DNA from 2 places in the Pseudomonas sp. 2024-210 genome. Region 1 is predicted to be linked to the other one. Evidence: riboswitches for the same ligand, from Rfam matches in the RefSeq annotation. Region 1 holds a riboswitch; the other holds the start of a gene.
The links. A riboswitch is a leader RNA that binds a small molecule or an ion and turns the genes downstream of it on or off. The one in region 1 is predicted to bind cobalamin.

Region 1 (4,646 bases):
CAACCCGTGTGCTCAAACGCTACCGTGGAGTGGTGGCTGAGCTTTGAGGAGAAAGGCGCCAATTGCTCAGCGCTGAATACCTCAAAGCTGATATTGAGTTGCGTGGCCACTTGCAGCAACCCAGGCTCGTGCTGCTTCGTGTAGATACTGGCCAAAGCACTGATCGCGCTGACGGCGATACCGGCGTTGGCCAGTGAGTGTTCTATCAGCGCAATCAAATGCTCGGCGCTGCACCCTTGTCGGCAACCCAGTCCAATCACCAGAATTGGCCCCGCGACTGACTCAGTCACGCTGAGTACTGACCCTCAGGTTTACGACGGAACAACCAGGCGCTGATCACCCCCAACGCCAGCCAGAAGACGAAGTTGGTCAGTTGCGCAGCTACTTTAAACTGGGATTCAAGCGCTTGCGGAGCCAGGCTTGAGTGAACCAAAGGCTGAGGAGCGCCGAAGATATGCGGCACCGCCAAAATCGCAACACCAAGAACCTTGAGTGCCCAATGCTTGCCGAACACCAGCAGAGCAATGCCCACCGCAGTGGACGCAGCCGTCGTGACCCACCATAGCTGACGCTGCAACAAGTCGGCGGCGGCTGTGCCCGGCAGTTCCGGCGGCAAACCCATTGTCGGTGCCAGACAGAACACGGCATAGCCGGCCAGCCCCCAGAGCAGGCCCTGAGACGTGCGGGTGGGCGCACGCAAGGTGTACAGGCCCGCCAGCATCAAGGCGAAACCGACCGCAACGACCAAGTTTCCACCCGCGGTGGACAGCACGCGTTGCCAGCCATCTTCCGGCTCCCAGGCCTGGGCGTCATGTTCATGGGCGGGCATGGCTATGTCGGCATGGGCATGGATTTCGCTTGCAGCCGGCTTTTCAAAGGTTTCTGCTTGAAGAATCAGGGGGGCGACCCAAAAACTTTGTAGCAGTGTCAGCAACAGGGCGGCCAGCAAGCCGGTAAAGCCTGCCGTTTGAGCGATCCGCTTAATCATGGCAGGCACTCTCAATGGCACGGAAATGCAGAGCTGTGACGGGTGTCATGGGCTGCGTTGTGAACCGCATCGATGTGTGAGAAACCGGCAAAGTAAACGAGGAAGGCCCCCAGCACAGCGGCGCCAACAGCGGCAACAATGCGTTGGCTTTGAGTGGTAGGGGTAGCAACTGCATGGGTGCGACTGGTGCGGATGGACATGGCGCTTGCCTCAGGGCTGGCAGCGGGCATGAAAGCGCAAGAAAACCCCGCGAACGAGGCTCGCAGGGTTCAACAGCGCCCGCCCACCGCGGGTTTGTTATTCAAAGAGAACCAGGCCGGTCTCCGGGCTTGCGAGGGGCTCAAAAGGCTTGAACCTGTAAACATCTCCTTCCCACGCACAGGGCGCAGTGGCTTTGATGCTTCTCTCGCTTACCGTTGCGGGGGCAGCGCCGGACTTGTCAGCAGATAAATGCCTGACGCACCGGTTTCCCGTTTCACCCTGTGAAGGGCACCTGATACAAGGCGCTTAGGAAAGCACAGCTATAAGGGGAAGGTCAATTCAAGGAGTGCGGCAAATCTCAGGATCAAGAATGTCTTTAACCTTGTTGCGTAACTGATCGATGGAAAAGGGTTTGCCAATCAAATACACGCCTGCGGAAGGTTCAAGCGTTTCGGCCAGGCCGCTGGCGATCAGGACGGGCAGCTTTTGTCGCAACGCTTGGGCCTTAACTGCCAGTTGCTGTCCGTTGAAGCCTGGCAAACTGAAATCGGTCATCAGCAAATCTAAGCGAATGTCCAAATTCTCCAGAAAAACCAAAGCATCTTCAGCGCATTCGGCATCAATTACGTTGAACTCCAGTTCTTCAAGCACGTCTACGATCAGCATTCTGACAATGCTGTCGTCTTCAACCACAAGAATCGTGGAGGCTGTTGCGGGCATAGTCATGATCTCGTCAAAAATGTAAGCGCTGGGTTCATTTAGTGTCGCTTGAGCGTCAGCAATGCCCGCCAGAATAGCCGTGTGTAGGTTTAATTTGAATTTTTTTGTACGAAATTTCTATATTACAGATAAGAAAATGGAACTGAACATCACTAATCCTGCAAACTCCCTCTTTTGCCTACCGTACGGACTCGTCCCATGAAATCCCCCACCTCCATTGATGAGCGAAGCTTTCGCAAGCTTTTAAGTCGAAACGTTGGCTTGCCCTTGGCCGTTGGTGTACTGAGTGCCGTGCTGTTTGTGGTGATGATCAGCTATCTGCTGTCCGTGATCCGCTGGGTCGAACACAGCGATCGCGTCATTACTAACGCCAACGAATCCGCCAAGATTACTCTCGACCTTGAAACCGGCATGCGCGGCTACCTCATCACCGGCGATGAGCATTTTCTTGATCCTTACGTTGTTGCCAAACCGCAAATAGTTGCTCAATTGGAAAGCTTGCAAGAGCTGGTCAGTGATAATCCGCAGCAAGTCGACCGTGTTAAACGGCTCGAAGCATTGCAGAAGGAATGGGCCCTTTACGCACAGTCGATGGTCGACTTGCGTCGCCAGGGCGGTGACTACAAGGCGGCCGTGCAGGCCGGTCGGGGTAAGCGTCTGACCGATGAGATACGTAAGGAATACGAGGACTTCATTCAAACCGAACAGCAATTGCGGGTGTCTCGCAGCGATCAAGTCAGCGAGACAACGGTCATCAGCATCACGCTATACCTGTTGTTTATCCTCGGTCTAAGCGGGTTTCTAGCCTATGTAGGGCGCCGTGATTTAATAAATCTTTCAAATAGTTATAAAGAAAACTTCGAGTCTTATATCAAGACGGCGGAGCGTTTAGAGCGTCAGGCGTGGTTGCGTAACGGACAGACAGAGCTGGCAGAGCAGGTGCTGGGGCGCCTGAGCCTGAATATGCTGGGGCGCAATATTCTGCAATTCTGCGCCCAGTATCTGGGCAGCGTGGTGGGCGCCGTTTATGTGCGTGAAGATCATGGCGGCCTCAAGCGAGTTGCTTCGTATGGCTTTTCTCGTGAACAGGAATCGCAGGATCAACTGATTCACAATGACGAAGGTTTGGTGGGGCAGGCGGCTCAGCAGGACCAGCTGATTCGCCTGGACAACGTGCCGCAAGATTACTTCTTCAAAGTCAGCTCCGGGCTGGGCGAAGGTTCTCCCCGCAGCGTACTGGTGGTGCCGACCAGCGATGATGATCGCGTCAATGGCGTGATTGAGCTGGGTTTCCTCAGGGCCTTGACTGAACGTGATGTTGAATTGTTCGAATTGATCGCTGACAACATTGGCACATCGATTGAAGCTGCTCGTTATCGTCAGCGTCTGCAAGAGGTGCTGGCTGAGACCCAACAGCTTAATGAAGAGTTGCAAGTGCAACAGGAAGAACTCAAGACCGCCAACGAAGAGCTTGAAGAACAATCGCAGATCCTCAAGGAGTCGCAGACTAATCTTGAGACCCAGCAAGCGGAACTTGAGCAGACCAATGAGGCCTTGTCCGGTCAGCGCGATGCGATGAACCGCAAAAATATAGAGCTCAATGAGGCTCAGGTTCAGCTGGAAGAGCGGGCTCAGGAGCTGCAACGGTCCAGCAAGTACAAGTCCGAATTTCTGGCCAATATGTCCCATGAGCTGCGCACGCCACTGAACAGCTCATTGATTTTGGCAAAACTGCTGTCTGAAAACCCTCACGGAAACCTTTCAGGTGAGCAGGTCAAGTTCGCCGAGTCGATCTATTCGGCGGGCAATGACTTGCTCAACCTGATCAATGACATTCTGGATATTTCAAAAGTCGAGGCTGGCAAGCTTGAGGTTTTGCCCGAAAACGCCAGCGTAGCGAGGGTGGTTGAAGGCTTGCGCGGGATGTTTGAGCCATTGGCCGGGGACAAGGGGCTGTCACTCAAGGTTGAAGTGCAACCCGGCACGCCGCCCATGCTCTACACCGATAGCCAGCGTTTGGAGCAAATCCTGAAGAACTTGCTGTCCAACGCGATCAAGTTCACCGAAAAAGGTCAAGTCAGCCTCACCGTTGCGCGGGTGCCCGGCGAAGGGGTTGCCTTCACAGTGAAGGATTCCGGTATTGGTATAGCCCAGGATCAGCAAGAAAGTATCTTTGAGGCTTTCCGTCAGGCTGACGGCACCACCAATCGCCGCTATGGCGGTACCGGCTTGGGGTTGTCGATTTCACGAGACCTGGCGACTTTACTCGGCGGCTCCATCAGTATCAGCAGCACGCCGGGGCAGGGCAGTGAGTTTACGTTGATCATGCCCGAGCAATTTGTCGAGCCTGCCGAGCCGATGACGCCCAAAGTCGCGCCATCGGCCCGGCCCGTACCAGCCAGCACTGTGTTGGTGCCTGTCGAGGTTGCGCCTGTACACATTCCACGTTTTGCCGATGACCGGGAAAAAGCGCCCTTCAGCACTCGCTGTATTTTGGTGGTTGAAGACGAGCCGAACTTTGCGCGCATCCTCTTCGATCTGGCCCACGAACTGGGCTATAACTGCCTGGTGGCTCACGGCGCGGATGAAGGCTTTGCGTTGGCAGCCGAGTTTATTCCCGATGCCATTTTGCTGGACATGCGCTTGCCTGATCATTCCGGTTTGACAGTACTGCAACGCCTGAAAGCCTCGGCGCCGACCCGGCATATTCCAGTGCATGTGATTTCCGTTGAGGACC
Region 2 (4,646 bases), on a different contig from region 1:
CCGGCAACCATTCCAGATTGCCGTGCTTACCGACATGCACCACTGCGTGAGCGCCGTAGGTGTGGCGCAGCCAGAAATAAAACGCCAGATAAGCATGCGGCGGCACCAGATCCGGATCGTGATACACCGCGCTGGCGTCAACCTGATAGCCACGCGCCGGTTGAATCCCGACAAAGGTCAGGCCAAAGCGCAGACCGGCAATCATCATTCGTCCGTCACGGAACATCGGATCACTGTGGGGCTCACCCCAGCGCTCGGTCACCGCTTGCCGATTGGCCTCGGGCAAGGCTTTGAACATCGCCAGGTACTCATCGAGCGCCAGACTTTGCAGGCACGGACGCAGATCGAGGCTGTCCAGGTCGTTACTCACCCCACCCAGCAACTGCGCAATCAACTCAGTGCCGCTGTCTGGTAACTGACAATCAAGCGGATACCCTTCAAGGTGCAAGGCCCGCAAGATATTCAGTGCGGCGGCCGGCGTGTCCAGTCCGACGCCATTGCCAATGCGGCCATCGCGGGTCGGATAGTTGGCCAGAATCAGGGCGATGCGCTTGTCCGCATTATCAACGCGGGCCAGCTCAATCCAGCGCCGGGCCAGTTCAGCGACAAAATCCATGCGCTCCGGTTGCGCTCGATAGCACACCACGTCCGACTGACTGCGCTCACTGCGCCAGGCCAGATCCTTGAAGCTGATCGGGCGGCTGATGATCCGCCCGTCCAGCTCAGGCAGCGCAATGTGCATGGCCAGGTCCCGAGGGCCGAGGCCTTGCTCACTGTCACGCCAGCCGGGTTCGTTATCCTGAGCGCAAATGGCTTGAATCACCGGGATATTGCGCCGGAACGGACGCAGGTGCGGCGCTTCCGGGCTGGACTGTGCAAAGCCGGTGGTGTTCAGAATGACACCCGCGTCCACCTCATCCAGCAGGTCCTGTACCACGGCCAAACAGCCCGGCTCTTTGAGGCTGGCCACCGCGATGGGCAAGGGATTGAGCCCCGCGGCCTGCAAACGTTGGCAAAACACGTCGACAAACGCGGTGTTGGCCGCTTGCAAGTGAGAGCGATAGAACAACACTGCGGCCACGGGTTGCCCGGCCAGCCAGTCGGCTTGCCAATGCGTGAGCTGCGGGCTGGAATGGGCCGGGTGATAGATCGCGGTACGCGGCAGGGTGTGTGGTTCGTCCCACTCATAGTCACGCCCCAACCATTGGCTGGCCAGGCAGCGATAGAGTTGCAACGCGTTATGCCGCCCGCCCTGACGCAAAAAATGCCAAAGCCGTTCACCCTCTTCTGCAGGCACAGTGCTTAGACCGCTGAGTTCCGGGTCGGGGCGATCATCGCCCGGCACCAGAATCAACGTGACGCCGCGTTCAGCCAGTTGCATGAGGCGCTCAATGCCATAGCGCCAATAGCCAATGCCGCCGTGCAACGACAGCAGTATCACCTTCGCGTGTTGGAGCACCTGATCAACGTAAAGGTCGACCGAGCCATGGTTTTGCACCTGCATCGGGTTGGCCAGACGCAGGCTTGGATAATCTTCAGGCAACTGCTGCGCCGCTTCGGCCAGCAGTGCCAGGCTTGAATCGCCACTGCACAGGATCACCAGCTCGGCAGGTGTCTGGCCTAAATCGGCAATGTTATCGTCCGATACAAAGCCACCGGGCTGAGTCCTGAGCAAATGCATGGCTTATACGCTCAACGCTGTACGCAAGGTGGATTCGAGCAATGCGGCGTCAAGGTCTTGACCGATCAATACCAGCTTGGTGTTGCGCGCCTCATCGGCGCCCCAGGCACGGTCGAAGTGTTTGTCAAAACGCGTGCCCACGCCCTGTATCAGCAACCGCATCGGCTTGCCCGGGATCGCAGCGAAACCCTTGACCCGCAGAATGCCGTGCTTAACCACCAGCGCGTTCAAGGCGTCCATCAACAGGCGCTCTTCAGCTTGCGGCAGTTCGATGGAGATGGAGTCAAACGCATCGTGGTCGTGATCGTCATGGTCATCATCGCCATCGTGATGATGATCATGGTGACTGTGACGGCCATCAATATGGTCTTCAGAACCCGCACCCAGCCCCAGCAACACGTCCAGTGGCAAGCGACCGCTGCTGGCCTCAATGACTTTCACCGCCGGTGGCAGTTCTTCAGCGACTTCGGCGCGCACTTTGGCCAGGTCCTCAGGGCTGATCAGATCGGCCTTGTTGAGGATCACCAAGTCAGCGCTGGCCAGTTGGTCTGCAAAGAGTTCGTGCAGGGGCGATTCGTGGTCAAGATTGGGGTCAAGCTTGCGCTGGGCATCGACTTGATCCGGAAAGGCCGCGAATGTACCGGCCGCCACGGCAGGGCTGTCGACCACGGTAATCACGGCATCTACCGTACAGGCGCTGCGGATTTCCGGCCATTGGAAGGCTTGCACCAAAGGTTTTGGCAGGGCCAGGCCAGAGGTTTCGATCAGGATATGGTCGATATCCCCACGCCGGGCTACCAACTCGCGCATCACCGGAAAGAACTCTTCCTGCACGGTGCAGCACAAACAACCGTTGGCCAGTTCATAGACCCGACCGTTGGCCTCTTCTTCGGTACAACCGATGGAGCATTGCTTGAGGATTTCACCGTCGATGCCCAACTCGCCGAATTCATTGACGATCACGGCAATGCGACGGCCTTGAGCGTTGTCCAGCATATGGCGCAGCAAGGTGGTTTTGCCCGAGCCGAGAAAGCCGGTGACGATGGTGACGGGGGTTTTGGCCAGTGTTTTCATCGGATGCCCTTTGGCAAAGCGGCGGGCATACGGGACGACATCGCGGGCCTGAGCGCGCGGGTTTTCGCCACCGGATCACCCCGCCCGGTTGAAATAAAAATCTGTCACGAGGCAGGTCTCCTGGCTTACGGCTGGGCGTCAGCCAAAGGCTGCGCCCTACTCTGCGCCTTCCCGCGTATGACGCAGTGGCATTGCACAGTAATCGACCGTTTACAGTTGCGGGGGCAGCCGCGGCATACCGCGTTCCCTTCTTAGCTTCGCAGTGCGAAGAACCTCGAAAGCGCAAGGCTACGCAGTGCCATGTAACAGGTCAATGCCAGTCGGTATCGAGGGGCGCGTTGTGTTCTAATTGCCGCCTTTTTTCGTCCTCTGCGCTTCAAGGATCTGTCCATGCCGTCCACCCCGCAAACCCGCGTCCTGATCATTGGCTACGTGTGGCCCGAACCACGCTCCTCAGCGGCGGGTGGGCACATGATGCAGATCATCGAGAGCTTTTTGCAGGAAGGCTGGCACATCACCTTCAGCAGCCCGGCAGGGATTGGTGAACACAAGGCCGATCTGGCCACACTGGGCATCGATGAAGTGAACATCGAGCTGAATAACAGCAGCTTTGACGCTTTTATCACTGAACTGGCCCCCGACATCGTGCTGTTCGACCGTTTCATGATGGAAGAGCAGTTTGGCTGGAGGGTCGAGAAACACTGCCCGGGTGCATTGCGCGTGCTGGAAACCTCCGACCTGCAAAGCCTGCGTGACGCCCGCCAGCAACAGCTCAAGGCACGGCTCAAGCACAGCCCCGAGCAAGACGACTTCAGCAGCCTGTTCGCCCCGGCCCCCCGCGAAACCTATGAGCACATGGCGGATGCGGACCTGGCGCAGCGAGAAGTGGCCGCGATTTACCGCAGCGACCTCAACCTGATGATTTCCGAGTACGAAATCGACTTGCTGGTGGAGCACTTCAACGTTCCCAAAGCATTGCTGCACTGGTGCCCGCTCATGGTCGACCACGTGCCGCAGACCTACGTGCCCTATGAACAGCGTCAGCACTTCCTGAGTATTGGCAACTTCCGCCACGCGCCGAACTGGGACGCGGTGTTATGGATGAAGACCCATATCTGGCCCTTGATTCGCCAGCAACTGCCCACCGCGCAACTGCATGTCTATGGTGCCTACACCCCGCCTAAAGCCACCGCCCTGCACAACCCGGCCCAAGGGTTTCACGTGCTCAACTGGGCCGAAGATGCGCTGGCCGTCATGAGTAACGCTCGCGTTTGCATGGCGCCGTTGCGGTTTGGCGCAGGGATCAAAGGCAAAATTGCCGATGCCATGCTCTGCGGCACGCCTAATGTGACCACACCGGTTGGCGCGGAAGGCATGCACGGCGACTTGCCGTGGGCCGGGGCCATTGAACAGAGCGCCAGCGCGATTGCTGCCGCCGCGATTGACCTCTACCAAAACCCGCAGGCCTGGCAGCAGGCCCAACAACACGGGCAGAAGCTGCTGGCTGAGCGGTACTTGCAGTCGAGCCACGGCCCGGCGCTGGTTGAACGCATCAAAGCCTGCCGCGCCGAGCTTGAACAGCACCGGCGCAACAACTTCACCGGGGCAATGCTGCGACACCACCAGCATAAAAGTACGCAATACATGTCGCAGTGGATCGAAGCGAAAAACCGCCTTCAGGATTGATCCCAGATGTGCAGCAACACTTGGGTGAAGGAAGGTTCAAGCACGCGGTTACCATGACCGCTGAGATGATTGGAGTCGAAAAACAGCGGCTTGCCCAATGGATCAAAGGCCGAACACTGATCGCGGTCTGGCCAAGGGCCCAGTCCTGGTCTTGCAACTCCGGGATTCGCAGTGACGCCAAAAAAACAATGTCTCCCGGCTTGGC

Region 2: linked by a shared signal. The riboswitch ahead of cobW (cobalamin biosynthesis protein CobW) and the one ahead of ACI7MX_RS17900 (CbtB-domain containing protein) in region 1 are both predicted to bind cobalamin.

The regions. Positions count from the first base shown of each region.
Region 1 covers NZ_JBJGEJ010000014.1:71,698-76,343, forward strand. The annotation lists gene ACI7MX_RS17890 (cobalamin biosynthesis protein) at 1-290, opposite strand, end outside; gene ACI7MX_RS17895 (CbtA family protein) at 287-988, opposite strand; gene ACI7MX_RS17900 (CbtB-domain containing protein) at 1,000-1,188, opposite strand; cobalamin riboswitch at 1,285-1,500, opposite strand; gene ACI7MX_RS17905 (response regulator) at 1,529-1,909, opposite strand; gene ACI7MX_RS17910 (response regulator) at 2,108-4,646, shown strand, end outside.
Region 2 covers NZ_JBJGEJ010000012.1:64,930-69,575, forward strand. The annotation lists gene cobN (cobaltochelatase subunit CobN) at 1-1,681, opposite strand, end outside; gene cobW (cobalamin biosynthesis protein CobW) at 1,685-2,755, opposite strand; cobalamin riboswitch at 2,848-3,047, opposite strand; gene ACI7MX_RS16625 (glycosyltransferase) at 3,146-4,441, shown strand; gene ACI7MX_RS16630 (SGNH hydrolase domain-containing protein) at 4,432-4,584, opposite strand.